Regions from separate parts of the Paracoccus methylovorus genome, predicted to be linked through region 2. Evidence: riboswitches for the same ligand, from Rfam matches in the RefSeq annotation. Region 2 holds a riboswitch; the other holds the start of a gene.
What was found. Region 2 has a riboswitch for cobalamin ahead of JWJ88_RS01340 (CbtB domain-containing protein). Riboswitches for the same ligand answer to the same signal wherever they lie in the genome.

Region 1 (7,750 bases), on a different replicon from region 2:
GCCTTGATCACCGCCGAGGCACGGTCGCCTTCCTTCAGGCCAAGTTCCTCGACCGCCGTATTGGTGATCGAGGCGGTCACGATTGTTCCGCCGATATCTATACGGACATGGCTGGTCACGGCGCCCTTGACGATTTCCGTAACCGTTCCGGCCAGCACGTTTCTTGCACTCAGTCGCATGGCAAATCTCCTGTAATGGATCGCATGGAACGAATGTCGCCTGCGGCATGTGTATCGGTCAAGCGCGGTTGCGGCCGGCCCCTCGATCCGCAACATGCACCGGGCGATTCCGTCGCGTCCCGGCGGTGCGACAGGTTTGCAGGACATGGGCAGCCACGCCAAGCTGCGCAAGTTCGGCAGACATGCGCGCCAGTGCCGCATCGTCGATCAATTCTGGATCGACCGTCGTGCGGACCTGGTAATCCACGCCGCTGCCCAGCAGCAGCAGCAGGCTTTCCCGCGCCTTCACGCCACTGCCTGCCGCCCCGGTCACGCGGCGGTAATCGGAAAACGGCGCCTTCACGTCAAAGCCCACCCAATCGCAAAGCGGCAGCACCGCAGCCAACCGGGCGGGATAGGGACCGCCGGTATGCAAACCGACCCTGAACCCCAAGGCACGAACCGCCTGCATCGCCTGCGGCAAGCCGCGTTGAAGCGTAGGCTCTCCGCCGGAAAACACCACCCCGTCCAGCAGGCCGCGCCTTGTCATCAGAAACGCCATCACCTCAGCCCAATCCACCCCGGTTTCGGCCTCGGGCGGGATCAGGTGCGGGTTATGGCAATAGGGGCAATCCCACGGGCACCCCTGCAGGAAAAGGGTGGCGACCAACTGACCCGGCCAGTCGCAGGTAGACAGGCGTTGCAGGCCGCCGATGCGGATTTCAGCCAAGATCGGCCTGCGTTTCGCTGAAATACACCCTCTCGCGGAATTCGCCCTTCTTGCCCCGGTTGAACGAGGACATGGGGCGGTGATAGCCCATCACGCGGGTCCAGATCTCGCAGGGCTGGCGTTCCTCGTCGGCCAGCAGGATCTCTTCGGGCTTGGTTTTCTGAATATCGAACATGGTTTTCTCCTGATAATCAATGCGCGGCGGCTTGCCGCTTTTTCACGAGCAGTTCCTCGTCGCAGCGCGGGCAGAACTGGTGTTCGCCCGCGATGTAGCCGTGTTTGGGACAGACCGAGAATGTCGGGGTGATGGTGATATAGGGCAGGCCGAAATTCTCCAGCGCCCGGCGCACCAGCTTGCGGCATGTATCGGCCGAGGAAAGCTGCGTGCCCATGTAAAGATGCAGCACCGTGCCGCCGGTATATTTGCGTTGCAGCGCCTCTTGCCGCTCCAGCGCCTCGAAAGGATCGTCGGTAAAGCCGACCGGAAGCTGGCTGGAGTTGGTGTAATAGGGCTCGTGCCCGGTCCCGGCCTGAAGGATGTCGGGGAAGCGTTTTTTATCCTCCTTGGCGAAGCGATAGGTGGTGCCTTCCGCCGGCGTGGCTTCCAGGTTGTAGAGATGCCCGGTTTCTTCCTGAAAGGCGGTGATGCGCGCCCGCACATGATCCAGAAACCGCAGCGCAAAGGCATGACCCCATTCCGAGGTGATGTCATGCGCATCATCGGTGAAATTGCGGATCATCTCGTTGATGCCGTTCACACCCAGCGTCGAGAAATGGTTGCGCAACGTTCCAAGATAGCGCCGGCTATAGGGAAACAGCCCGTCGTCCATCAGTCGCTGGATCACGCCGCGCTTGATTTCCAGACTGTCGCGGCCAAGCTCCAGCAACTGATCCAGCCGCCGAAGCAACCCCGCCTCGTCGCCCTTGTACAGATGGCCCAGCCGCGCGCAGTTGACGGTAACGACGCCCAGCGATCCTGTCTGCTCGGCGCTGCCGAACAGCCCGTTGCCACGCTTGAGCAGCTCGGTCAGGTCCAGTTGCAACCGGCAGCACATAGAGCGCACCATGTTTGGCTTGAGGTCCGAGTTCAGGAAGTTCTGGAAATAGGGCAGGCCGTATTTCGCCGTCATCTCGAACAGCCGCACGGCATTTTCGCTTTCCCACGGGAAATCCGGGGTGATGTTGTAGGTCGGGATCGGGAAGGTGAACACCCTGCCCTTTTCATCGCCGCGCGTCATCACCTCGATATAGGCGCGGTTGATCATGTCCATTTCAGCCTGCAACTCGCCATAGGTGAAATCCATCGGCTGGCCGCCGATGATCGGCACGTCGTCGCGCAGGTCCTCGGGGCAGACCCAGTCAAAGGTCAGGTTGGTGAACGGGGTCTGCGTGCCCCAGCGCGAGGGCACGTTGAGGTTGAAGATCAGTTCCTGCATCCCTTGCCGCACCTCGGCGTAACCCAGCCCGTCCTTGCGGATGAAGGGCGCCATATAGGTATCGAACGAACTGAAGGCCTGCGCCCCGGCCCATTCGTTCTGCAAGGTGCCCAGAAAGTTCACGATCTGGCCAATGGCGCTGGACAGGCGTTTGGGCGGGCCGGCTTCGACCTTGCCGGGGACACCATTGAACCCTTCGGTCAGCAGCGTGCGCAGCGACCAGCCGGCGCAATAGCCCGCCAGCATGTCAAGGTCGTGGATATGCAGATCGCCCTGCCGGTGCGCGTGACCGACTGCGGGCGAATAGACATGCGACAGCCAGTAATTGGCGATCACCTTGCCCGAGACGTTCAGGATCAGCCCGCCCAGCGAATAGTCCTGATTGGCATTGGCATTCACCCGCCAATCGGCGCGGTCGAGATATTCGTTGACCGACGAGGCCACATCGACGGCGACGTCACGCCGTTCCAAGACATGGCCGGGCTGTGCGGTTTCAGGCGCGGGTGCGATGGGCGCCGACATCAGCAGGCCACCCCCGTTGCCCGGTTCCGGCCAAGGACGGCGCTGGCGCGCCTGCCACTTGCCGCGCTTGGGGGGATCGCCCCGGCTTTGACAAGACTGGTTATGAATACTGCCCGCATCTGTTCCCCGTGGTGCTGTGGACGGGGCAGGCACGGACGCTTTGGGCCATGGGCCGACAAGGCCGCATCGCCAAACGCACCGCCGGACACCCCGTCCGTGGTTCATCTTCGTCGTCGCGGCAGGTCTCCTGGCTCGCAGGTCGCTGCCCTTGCCGGCCTTCCCAATGCCTTGCGGCACCAGTGGCATGATCCGGCGCAGGCTCGCTGCTTACAGTTGCGGGGGCAGCGCCGGCCTTGCCCCGAAAGGCGCACCGGCTTCCCTCTTGGCTTTCGGGTTGGATCGACCCGAAAGAACCGTGACGCCCATATTTAGCGACTAAACCGATAAATTCGTCAAGATATTGTAGGTCAGGTGCGACATTTCGCGCATGGCGGGTAAAAGAAGCACAAGGGCAACCGCCATGGGACCAGAAACCGATTGGCTATTTTTTGTCCCGAATGGTTATGACAGTCTCGCCAAGGCCAAAGACAGGCTTTCACGATGACCCGCCCCTTGCTGAAAAACCGCGATGCGCGCCGGCTGTTTCTGGACCGGCATCTGCTGCTCAGGCCGGGCCGGGGGCCGGGCAAGGGCGCGGATCTGTCCGGCGTGCTGGAGGATCTGGGCTTTGTGCAGGTGGACAGCGTCAACACTCTGGCGCGGTCGCATGACCTGATCCTGTGGTCGCGTCGCGGCCAATACCGGCCGCCGGCGCTGGACAGCCTGATCGCCAACCACCGCGCCGCATTCGAGCATTGGACCCATGACGCCGCCGTCATCCCGATGCGCTTTTACCCGATGTGGCGGCTGAAGTTCGCCCGGGACGAGGCGCATATGCAGCGCCGCTGGCCGAAATGGCGGCGCGAGGGCTGGGACGCGGAATTCGACACAGTGCTGCGCCACATCGCCGACCACGGCCCGGCCAGTTCGTCGGATCTGGGCGGGGACGAGCCCAAGGGCTCGGGCGGCTGGTGGGACTGGCATCCGTCCAAGACCGCACTGGAATATCTGTGGCGTTCGGGCAGGCTGGCGATCCGACACCGGGCAGGCTTTCGCAAGGTCTATGATCTGGCCGAACGCGTCATTCCGGCCGAGCATCTGAACACCCGGCTGGACGATGCCGAGATCGTCGACTGGGCGATGATGGCGGCGCTGGAGCGGCTGGGCTTTGCCACCAGCGGCGAGCTGGCGGCCTTTTTTGAAATCGCCAGCCGGGACGAGGCGAAATTGTGGTGCGCCGAGGCGCTAGCAGCGGGACGGATCATCGAAATCGACGTGGAAACGGTCGATGGGCAGCTCCGGCGCAGCTATTGCCGCCCAGAGGTGCCGGACCTTGCCCCCTCTCTGCCCGAGCCCTCGTCCCGGGTCCGCCTGCTTTCGCCCTTCGACCCGGCGTTGCGCGACCGCGCACGGGCCGAGCGGTTGTTCGGTTTCCGCTATCGCATCGAGATTTTCGTGCCCGCGCCAAAACGGCAATACGGCTATTACGTATTTCCGGTCATGCAGGGCGACCGGCTGATCGGCCGGCTGGACGCCAAACGCGAGGACGGCGCACTGGCCATCCGCGCCTTCTGGCCCGAGCCGGGCGTGCGCATGGGCCAAGTCCGCCTTGCCGCGCTGGAAACCGAACTTCAGCGCATCGCACCGCTGGCCGGCGTGGACGAAATCCGCAACGCGCCGGACTGGCTGCGCGGCACCTGAATACCCTTTGCTGATCCCGGCCCTGTTGCTATCCGTCCATGACTTTCAGCCCCTGCTCGGCAATGATCCGGTCCGGGACGACGACCAGCTTTCCGACGAAATCGCCGCCGCGTTCGACAAAGATACGCTCTGCCTCGTGCAGCCGGGACAGGGGCATGATCCCGGCCAGCACCGGTTTCAGCCGACCTGCCCGGATCCAGTCGATCAACTGCCGCGCCTCGTTGCGGGTGCCGTGCGAGACGCCAAAGATCCTGACCTGATTCAGGTAGATCAGCGTCCAGGGCAGCGAGGTCACGTTGCCGGCGCTGGCCCCCGCGATGGACAGGCGGGGCAATGTCTTCCTGCTGCGCATGTCGCGGCACATGGCCTGGATCAGGGGGACGGTCATGTCCCCGCCGACCAGATCCATCACCGCGTCGATCATTGCCCCGCCCGTCGCCTTGTCGATGGTGGCGGACCAATCGCTAACCCCGTTGCGGTCGATCACCGATTCCGCACCCAGCGCAAGCAGTGCCTCGGCCTTGCCGGAACTGGCGATGGCATGGGGTATCGCGCCGACGACCCGGCAAAGCTGCAAAAGCGCGGTCCCGACCCCGCCCGATGCGCCGGTGACCAGAATGTGCTCTCCCTCGCGGACCCCGGCCGAGGTCATCATGCGATAGCCGGTCTGCCACGAACACATCCCCAGCGTCGCCAGTTCGGCATCGCCCAGCGCCGGATCGGCAACGGCGTGGAACTGGTCCGAAGGGAAGCAGCCATATTCCGCAAAGCCGCCATCGGCGCCATGGCCGAAATAATCCGGCGCCAGATTCAGATCGGGGCGGGCATCGGGATAGATATTGAAATCCAGAAGCCCCCTTTCACCGATCCTTGCGGAAGAGACACCTTCGCCCACGCCGACGACTTGCCCGACCACATCCGCACCCTGAATGCGCGGAAAGGTCAACGTGTCCCCAGCCATGGCGAACGAGGTCACGGCCCCATTATCGGCGGTGGAATACAGCCCTTCGCGCACCTTGCGGTCGGTGTTGTTCTTGGCGCAGCCGGTGATGCGCACCAGCACCTCGCCCGGCGCGGGACGGGGAACGGGCCAGTCCTCGTGCCATTCCAGACGTTCGACGCCGCCATGGCCGATCAGGACCATGGCGCACATCGTCCGGGGTATCGCGGTTGTCACGCGGGTCCCCCTTTCTTCAGCCAAGGATTTCATGCAGGGATTCGGCAGTGACATCCACGATCACATCCGCCTCGGCCTGAGTCAGGCAAAGCGGCGGGGCAAGGCCGATAATATCGCCCTGCGGCATGGCGCGCGCGATAACCCCGCGTTTCAGCATGGCCGCGACAACCTTGCCGCCCACGCCTTCGGCGGCATCGAAAAATCCGCGCGTGTCACGGTCGCGGACCAGCTCGACCGCGCAAAGCATGCCCTCGCCCCGGACTTCGCCGACATGCGCATGGCCGCCCAGGGCGGCTTGCATGCGGTCGTTCAGATAGCGGCCGATCCGGCCGGCGTTCTCGACCAGCCCAAGCTCGTCGATCAGCCGCAGGTTGGCGATGCCCGCCGCCGCGCCGATGGGATGGGCGGAATAGGTCCAGCCATGGCCCAGCACGCCATATTCGTCGGTGCCCTGCATCAGCACGTCCCAGACCTTTTGCCCGACGATGCTGCCCGAAAGCGGCGCATAGGCCGAGGTCAGCCCCTTGGCGCAGGTGATGATATCGGGCGTCATCCCGTAGTGATCGCTGCCGAACATCGAACCCAGCCGACCAAAGCCGGTCACCACCTCGTCGGCGATCAGCAGGATGTCGTGACGCGCCAGCACCTTCTGGATCGCCTGCCAGTATCCCTTGGGCGGCGGGACAATGCCGCCCGTGCCCAGCACGGGTTCTCCGATAAAGGCGGCGATGGTGTCCGCGCCCTCTGCCGCGATCAGTTTTTCCAGTTCCTCGGCGCAATGGGCGCTGAACTCTTCCTCGGTCATGCCCGCATCCTTGCGGCGGAAGTAATAGGGCGCATCGGTATGGATCACCTGCGCCAGCGGCAGGTCGAATTTCTTGTGAAACAGCTCAAGCCCGGTCAGCGATCCGGTCATCAGCCCGGAACCGTGATAACCCCGCCAGCGCGAGATGATCTTTTTCTTCTGCGGCAACCCCCGGATATTGTTGTAATACCAGACCAGCTTGACGTTCGTTTCATTGGCGTCCGAGCCGCCAAGCCCGAAATAGACGCGCGCCATAGCCTTGGGTGCGCGGTCCATGACCATTTTCGCCAGCGTGATCGAGGCTTCGGACCCATGCCCGGCATAGGAATGATAATAGGCCAGCTCATGCGCCTGCCGGGCGATGGCCTCGGCGATTTCGGTGCGGCCGTAACCCACGTTCACGCAGTAAAGCCCTGCGAAACCATCCAGCAGCCGGTTGCCGTCGCGGTCGATGATATGCACGCCCTCGGCACCCGAGATGATGCGCTGCGGCCCCTCGCCGCGCGCGAATTGGCCAAGGTTGGTCGAGGGGTGGAACAGGTTTTCGCGGTCCCATTTGGACAGCTCGTCATTGGTCAGCATCACGCTCTCCTTGTTTCTGCCCAGTCGCGGCAGACGTATTTTATCTCGGTAAAGGCCTCGAGGCCGTGGCGGCTGCCCTCGCGGCCAAGGCCGGATTGCTTCATGCCGCCAAAGGGGATCGGCGCGCCGGTGACCTTGGTGCGGTTCACGGCGACCATGCCGAATTCCAGTGCGCGCGACAGGCGATAGATGCGGCGCGGATCGCGGCTGTGGACATAGGCGACAAGGCCGTATTCGGTGCCGTTGGCGATCCGCGTCGCCTCGTCTTCGCTGTCGAAAGGTGCGATGGCGGCGACGGGACCAAATGTTTCTTCGCGAAAGATCAGCGCCTCGGGCGGCACGTCGGCCAGCACGGTCGGCCGGTAAAACAGCGGCCCCTGCGGGTCGCGCGCCCCCCCGGTCAGCAGGCGTGCACCCTTGGCCAGCGCGTCTGAGACCTGTTCCTCTTGCTTCTTGACCGCGCCCTCGTTCATCAGCGGGCCAAGGTCGCGGTCCTCGATCCCCGGTCCCAGCGTCAGGGCGGCGGCGGCGGCAGTAAAG
Region 2 (7,750 bases):
CGCCGCGCCTGTCCTCAACCTCGGTCAGCGTCACGGCGGGCAGGCCGAGGGCCCGGGCCGCCTTGGCGTGGCGGTCCAGATAATCGGCGATCAGTTTCGCCTCGGGGCCCTGCCGCAGCCGCCCGACCGCGGCAATGACCATGCGCATGGGTCAGATCTGGGGCTTGCGGGCCTCGTCGGCCGCATGTTCGGCCCGCAGCCGGTCAAGCGTGGCCGAGCGCAGCGCGTCGGCGGGCATCCACATCTTTTCCAACTGGTAGAATTCGCGCACCTCGGGGCGGAAGATATGGACGATCACGTCATCGGTATCGATCAGCACCCAATCGCCGGTTTCCTTGCCCTCGATCCGGGCCGGACGGCCGGTCTGTTCCTTCAGTCGCTCGACCAGCTTTTCGGCGATCGAGGCCACCTGACGCGCGTTCCTGCCCGAGGCGATCACCATGTGATCGGCCATGGCCGAACGACCGCGCAAGTCGATGGTCACGACATCCTCGGCCTTGTCGTCGTCGAGAGAGGCAAGAATGCGGTCCAGTAGCTGATCGCTTGTCAGCCCCGATTCCGCGGTGGTCGCAGCCGGCACAGCAGCCGGCGAGACGGTATTGGACAGGGTTCATCCTCCGGTCATCACGCCGATCTCCCCCGGCGCCGGGGCCTTATCAATGTAGCACGGAATCTCGTCCGCTCAATGCAGGTGCGGCGGATTTCTGGCCGCAGGCCCTGCCCGACAGACAAAATATGGCAAATTCCCCAAAGGATCGGCACATTGCACCTGCCCCGCCGCCCAGCTCAACTGCCAGGTTTCGACACCCGCCATGGCCCGTGCCTGCTTAAGCGGCGTGTCCGCCACATGCACGGCCAGCGCAAAAACGGCCACGCAGATCAGGGGGATCGCCCGCAGGATGATGCGAATCAGCATGATGGGTCCTTTCCGTGTCTTTTCCGCCGAAAATAGGGCCCATTTCTCAACTTGGAATTAACAGAGCCGTGTGCCGATATTGAATATGAAGTGAATCCGGCCTATTACTTCTGGCATGCGAGGATTCGTCTATTTCGACATTCATGATCGCGCCCGGCTTCCGGGCCGGTTCTACGGCGAAAGCCTGTCCGTCACTGCACGACTTTGACGGCAGCGGACGCTTGCGCGCGTCCCGCCGCGAACTGCGGCACCCCTCCGCCCTTTCCCAGCTAGTCTTCCAGAAAAGAGACAGCCATGACCGGCAACACCAATGCGGGCGCGCCCCGCACCCTCTATGACAAAATCTTCGACGCCCATGTGGTCGAGCGTTCCGAGGATGGCACCTGCATCCTTTATATCGACCGCCATCTGGTGCACGAGGTGACCTCGCCCCAGGCGTTCGAGGGGCTGCGGATGGCCGGACGCAAGGTGCGCCGCCCCGACCAGACCATCGCCGTGCCGGACCACAACGTGCCGACCACCGCCGACCGCGTAAACGGCATCGAAAACCCCGAGGGCCGCATTCAGGTCGCCGAACTGGACAAGAACGCCCGCGAGTTCGGGCTGAACTATTACCCGATGAGCGATGTCCGCCAGGGCATCGTGCATATCGTCGGCCCGGAACAAGGCTGGACCCTGCCCGGCATGACGGTGGTGTGCGGCGACAGCCACACCGCCACGCATGGCGCCTTTGGCGCACTGGCGCATGGCATCGGCACCTCCGAGGTCGAGCATGTCCTGGCCACCCAGACGCTGATCCAGAAAAAGTCCAAGAACCTGAAGGTCGAGATCACCGGCAAGCTGCGCCCGGGTGTGACCGCCAAGGACATCACCCTTGCCGTGATCGGCAAGACCGGCACTGCCGGCGGCACCGGCTATGTCATCGAATATTGCGGCGAAGCGATCCGCGACCTGTCGATGGAAGGCCGCATGACCGTGTGCAACATGGCGATCGAAGGCGGCGCCCGCGCCGGCCTGATCGCGCCCGACGAAAAGACCTTTGCATATTGCATGGGCCGCCCGCATGCCCCGAAAGGCGCCGCCTGGGAAGCCGCCGTGACCTGGTGGAAGACGCTGTTCAGCGACGAGGGCGCGCATTGGGACAAGGTCGTCACCATCCGCGGCGAGGACATCGCCCCGGTCGTGACCTGGGGCACCTCGCCCGAGGACGTGCTGGCAATCACCGACAAGGTCCCCGCCCCCGAGGATTTCGAAGGTGGCAAGGTGGAGGCCGCGCGCCGCAGCCTGGACTATATGGGCCTGCAGCCGGGCACGCCACTGAACGAGATCAAGATCGACGCGGTCTTCATCGGCTCGTGCACCAACGGCCGGATCGAGGATCTGCGCGCCGCGGCCTCGATCCTGCGGGGTCACAAGCTGGCGCCGGGCGTGCGCGGCATGGTCGTTCCCGGCTCGGGCCTCGTGCGCCTGCAAGCCGAGGAGGAGGGGCTGGACAAGGTCTTTACCGACGCCGGTTTCGAATGGCGTCTGGCCGGTTGCTCGATGTGCCTGGGCATGAACCCCGACCAGCTTTCGCCGGGCGAACGCTGCGCCGCGACCTCGAACCGCAACTTCGAGGGACGCATGGGCCGCGGTGGCCGCACCCACCTGATGTCGCCGGTCATGGCGGCTGCGGCGGGGATCAAGGGCCACCTGACCGATGTGCGCGAGCTTCTGGCGGAAACCGTCTGACGGCTTTGGGCGGGGTCCTAGCGGCCCCGCCGCAAAAGCACGACGGCATTGATCGCAATCAACAGCAGCCCGGCGTTCTCGAACCAGAAATTGTATCCGACGTTCGCGAAATCCGCGCTGATGAGCATGTCCACATGATGAAAGCCCACCGCGCGCACCAGCACGAAACCGCACAACACGGCCAGCCCCAGCAGGGCGAGGCCGTTGCGGCGCATGTGCCCGCGCAGGATTTTCGTCGCCCAGACAAGCGTGATCACCACCCCCAGCACCAGCCCGGCAATGAAGGCCAACTGCACCAGGCGACGGTTGTCATACCAGCCCTGCGCGCGAGCCATGCAGCGTCCGGTGGCGGTCAGCGCGGTTTGCAGGTCCAGTTGCTTGTTCACCGCCAGAAACGCCATCAGCACGGCAATGGTCAGCCACAACCCCCGCGCCGCTCCGGCCGGACGGCGGAACAGGACCCTCAGCGCCAGAAGCAGGCAGATCAGATAGGACAGCACCGTCAGCCAGCCGGTGATCTCGGGGTCGCCAATGGTCGGCGTCCAGTCGTGCGCGATACAGGCCCGCAGGGCCGAGAAGCTGGAAAACCCAAAAAACATCAGCGAAACCCGTATTCTTGGGGCGCAGCGCGCCGGATGGGTCTCGGTTAACGGGGACGTGCGCCCCAAGTCAATTCTGCGAGGATCAAGATATGGACAAGTTCACCACCCTGACCGGCATCGCGGCCCCCATGCCGCTGGTCAACATCGACACCGACATGATCATCCCGAAACAGTTCCTGAAGACGATCCATCGCTCGGGTCTGGGGAAAAACCTGTTCGACGAGATGCGCTATAACCCCGATGGTTCCGAGATCCCCGATTTCGTGCTGAACCAGCCAGCCTATCGCGATTCGCAGATCATTGTCGCCGGTGACAACTTCGGCTGCGGATCGTCGCGCGAACATGCGCCCTGGGCGCTGCTGGATTTCGGCATCCGCTGCGTGATCTCGACCAGTTTCGCGGACATCTTTTACAACAACTGCTTCAAGAACGGCATCCTGCCCATCATGATGCCGAAAGAGGTCGTGGACGTGCTGATGGAAGATGCGAAAAAGGGCGCCAACGCCCGCATCACCGTCGATCTGGAAAACCTGACCGTGACCACCTCGGATGGGCAAAGCTTCCCGTTCGAACTGGACAGCTTCCGCCGTCACTGCCTGCTGAACGGGCTGGACGATATCGGCCTGACCATGGAAAAAGCCTCGGCCATCGACACCTATGAGGCGCAGATGACCCAGAGCCGGCCTTGGGTGTAAGGGCCTTTGCCGGGGCGGCGCTGGTCGCCGCCTTGGGATTTGCCGCCAGCGCCGATCCCCTGCGGATCGCAAGTTACAGCCCCGACCTGTCTCGCGACGGGCCGGGGCTTTTGTTGCGAGACCTTGGCCGCGAGGACAAGCAGATCGAGGCAGCGGTGCAGGTCATTGCCGAAACCCGGCCCGATATCCTGCTGCTGACCGATTTCGACTGGGATCTTGAGGGGCGCGCGTTAGAGGCCTTTGCCACAAAGCTGGCGCGGGCGGGGCTGGATTATCCGCACCGCTTCGCTGCCCGCCCGAATTCCGGGATGGCGACCGGGCTGGACCTGAATGACGACGGCCGGCTTGCCACGGCGGACGACGCGCAAGGGTTCGGCAGCTTTTCCGGGCAGGGCGGGATGGCGATCCTGTCGCGCCATCCGATCGGGCCGGTCACGGATTACACGGATGCCCTGTGGCGCGACCTGCCCGGCCACCTGATGCCGCCTTTGCCCGAAAAGGTCGCAGCGGTCCGCCGCCTGTCCTCGACCGCGCATTGGGACGCCGTGATCGCGGTCGGGAACGAGCCGCTGCACCTGCTGGCCATGTCTGCGACGCCTCCGGTCTTCGACGGCCCCGAGGATCTGAACGGGCGGCGCAACCATGACGAACTGGCGTTCTGGCTGCATCACTTGCCCGAGGGGCCCTTCGTGCTGGCGGGGAACCTGAACCTGGACCCCATGGACAGCGAGGGCCGCCCCGAGGCGCTGGCCCGAATCATGGATCATGTCACCGATCCCCTGCCTCGCAGCGCCGGCGGGGCCGCGGCAAAAGGCGGCGTCAACGACAGCCACAGGGGCGATCCGGGCCTTGATACCGGCGACTGGCCCGACGACAGGCCGCCGGGCAATCTGCGCGTTGATTACGTCCTGCCCGCAAAGCCGCTGACGGTGCTGGATGCGGGGGTGTTCTGGCCAGCCGAGGGGCTGCTGGCCGATGCTGCGCTGACCGCATCAGCGCATCGGCTGGTCTGGGTCGATCTGGACTGGCCCCCCGGCCCCTGATTCTCCCCGTCCCTGATTCCGCTTGCCGCAGGTGCAGCATCACGGGTAATATGCCCGTGTATCGGTGCCCCATACGGGGCCAAAAGGGAATGCGGTGCGGCCTTGGATATCCGGGGCCCAATCCGCAGCCGCCCCCGCGACTGTAGACGGAGAGCGGACGCCCATCACGCCACTGGCCATCATATTGGGCCGGGAAGGCGGGCGTCTGCCGTGACCCGTGAGCCAGGAGACCTGCCGATGCGTGAAACCACAACGTCGTCGGGTTGGACGACTACAGGAAAGGGTCGCAAATGACCGCAAAACCAATGACCGCAACCGGCGTCAGCCGGGCCTCGGTCCTGTTTCCGGCCATCGCCGTTTTCGCCATCGGCTTCGGGCTGATCTTCATGGCCGGGCTGGTGCAGGCCGAGACCCTGCATGACGCCGCCCATGACGTGCGTCACGCCACCGGCTTTCCCTGCCACTGACATGTTCTCACGCATTTTGACCAGCGGATTGATCGCTGGTGCTGTAACGGGGCTGATTGCCGCCCTGTTGCAGCTATATTTCGTGCAGCCCGTACTGCTTCATGCCGAACTTTACGAATCCGGCCAACTGGTTCACTTCGGCGCCGATGTCATCGACGCGCATCAGGATATTGGGCCCTTCGACTGGACCCGCAACGGGCTGTCGGTCCTGTTCACCATGATGGTCTATGCCGGCTATGGGCTGATGCTGATGGCGCTGATGGCGGTTTCCGAATCGCAGGGCAATGCGGTCACGGCGCGGCAGGGTCTGCTGTGGGGGCTTGCGGGCTTTCTGACCATGCAGCTTGCCCCCGCCTTCGGCCTTGCCCCCGAGGTGCCGGGCGTCGGCGCCGCCCATGTCGAGATCCGTGCCATCTGGTGGCTGGGCACCGCGCTGGCGACAGGGCTGGCGCTGTGGCTGATCGCCTTTGGCAAGGGCTGGGCGGCCTGGGGGGCGGCGCTCGTGCTGATCCTTGCGCCGCATCTGATCGGCGCGCCGCAGCCCGACGCCTATATCGGTCCGGTCCCGCCCGAGCTTTCGGCCGAATTCGCCGGTCGCGCGCTGGGTGCCGGGGCGATGGCCTGGGTGTTGCTTGGCCTGCTGGGCGGCTGGTTCTGGCAACGCGAAGGCCAGAACGCACCCCTGCCGCAAACCGCCTGATCAGGGCAGGTACGGCTGGCCGGGGGCGTGGTGTTGCGCGCCCGGCCTTTTCCAGAACCGAACCGGGGAACGTCATGGACCGCTCGATCCCGATGCTGCTGATCGGCCTGATCTTCGGCGGCGGCATGGGCTTTGTCATCGCCGCCGCCAATGGCATCACGCTGGACGGCCACGATCATGGCGGGCATGGGCACAGCGCACAGGGCATGACCCATGACCACGGCCCGCCCATCGACCTGCCGCCCGGCAGCGCCACCATCTCGGCCCGGCTGGAGCCTGACAGCGTTTCGGGCTGGAACCTGTTCATTCAGGCGCAGGGCTTTGGCTTTGCCCCCGAACATGCGGGACTTTCCGCCCGCATGGGCGAAGGCCACGCGCATCTTTACCTCAACGGCACCAAGGTCGCCCGGCTCTATGGCCCGGCCCATCACCTCGACGCGCTTGCTCCCCAAGATCGGCTGCTGGTCGAACTGACCTCGAACGACCACCGCCCGCTGACCGTGGCGGGCCAGCCGCTTGCCGTTGGCCTGACCGTGCCCGAACGCCCCGTCACCATCCGCGCCGAGGCCGAGGGTCTGCCCGACCCGGCCATATGCGCGACGCCCTGAAATAGGCCGGCCAACCGCCGCGTCCGCCTACATCTTTTCGCCGGGCAATTGGCTGGCCTGCCGGACCCAATCGGCAAATTGCTCCTCGTCGAACGGCCCTTCGGGGATGTGCAGGTAGCGCACCTCCGGCTGTTTCGAGGCGACGGGCGGCATCGGCTCAAGCTGCGCGCCGCGAAAGAAGCCAATCTTGATGTATTTCGTCATGCAGTGAAAGCTCAGGAACCAATGCCCCTCTTCGACCCCGTAAAAGGGCGAGTTCCATTTCACCGCCTTCTTCACCCCCGGCTGGGTGCGGGTGATGATATCGTCCAGCTTTTGGCCGATATCCCGCTTCCAGCCCGGCATCGCGGCGATATAGGCCCTGATGGGGGCCTCGCCATAACCCTTGGGGATCTGCGGGTTGCCACCCGAAAGCAGCTTCGGCTTGTCCATCGGTCTAGAACTCCACTCCCGGCTGGGCCTTGATGCCGGCGCGGAAGGGATGCTTGATCTGCTCCATCTCCGTCACCAGATCGGCCAGTTCGATCAGTTCGGGCTTGGCGTTGCGTCCGGTCAGGACCACATGGGTCATGGGCGGTTTCTCATCGCGCAAAAACGCCAGCACCTCGTCCAGTTCCAGATAATCATAGCGCAGTGCGATGTTGATTTCATCCAACAGCACCATGCGGATGTCCGGATCGCGGATCAGCTCCTTGGCCTTTTCCCAACCGGCGCGGGCGGCAGCGATGTCACGCTCGCGGTCCTGGGTTTCCCAGGTAAAGCCCTCGCCCATGACGTGGAACCGGCAGAGATCGCCGAAATGCGTGGTCAGCACCCGACGTTCGCCCGTATCCCAGCCGCCCTTGATGAACTGCACCACGGCGCAGGGCATCTCATGCGCAATGCAACGCAGGATCATGCCGAACCCGGACGAGGACTTGCCCTTGCCCTTGCCGGTATGGACGACGATCAGGCCCTTTTCGCCCTGCTTGTCCTGCATCATCTTATC

Region 1: it holds a riboswitch for cobalamin, as region 2 does, so the genes downstream of both, JWJ88_RS19975 (ribonucleoside triphosphate reductase) here and JWJ88_RS01340 (CbtB domain-containing protein) in region 2, are expected to answer to the same signal.

Annotation. Positions count from the first base shown of each region.
Region 1 covers NZ_CP070371.1:1,382,270-1,390,019, forward strand. The annotation lists gene JWJ88_RS19960 (TOBE domain-containing protein) at 1-179, opposite strand, end outside; gene JWJ88_RS19965 (anaerobic ribonucleoside-triphosphate reductase activating protein) at 238-888, opposite strand; gene nrdD (anaerobic ribonucleoside-triphosphate reductase) at 881-1,063, opposite strand; gene JWJ88_RS19975 (ribonucleoside triphosphate reductase) at 1,080-2,846, opposite strand; cobalamin riboswitch at 3,067-3,279, opposite strand; gene JWJ88_RS19980 (winged helix-turn-helix domain-containing protein) at 3,447-4,646, shown strand; gene JWJ88_RS19985 (zinc-binding dehydrogenase) at 4,675-5,823, opposite strand; gene JWJ88_RS19990 (aspartate aminotransferase family protein) at 5,840-7,210, opposite strand; gene JWJ88_RS19995 (NAD-dependent succinate-semialdehyde dehydrogenase) at 7,210-7,750, opposite strand, start outside.
Region 2 covers NZ_CP070368.1:268,589-276,338, reverse strand. The annotation lists gene rlmH (23S rRNA (pseudouridine(1915)-N(3))-methyltransferase RlmH) at 1-148, opposite strand, end outside; gene rsfS (ribosome silencing factor) at 152-580, opposite strand; gene JWJ88_RS01365 (hypothetical protein) at 683-916, opposite strand; gene leuC (3-isopropylmalate dehydratase large subunit) at 1,211-2,647, shown strand; gene JWJ88_RS01355 (hypothetical protein) at 2,665-3,246, opposite strand; gene leuD (3-isopropylmalate dehydratase small subunit) at 3,339-3,944, shown strand; gene JWJ88_RS01345 (endonuclease/exonuclease/phosphatase family protein) at 3,935-4,987, shown strand; cobalamin riboswitch at 5,033-5,240, shown strand; gene JWJ88_RS01340 (CbtB domain-containing protein) at 5,278-5,454, shown strand; gene JWJ88_RS01335 (CbtA family protein) at 5,456-6,154, shown strand; gene JWJ88_RS01330 (hypothetical protein) at 6,229-6,762, shown strand; gene JWJ88_RS01325 (DUF1801 domain-containing protein) at 6,790-7,194, opposite strand; gene cobO (cob(I)yrinic acid a,c-diamide adenosyltransferase) at 7,199-7,750, opposite strand, start outside.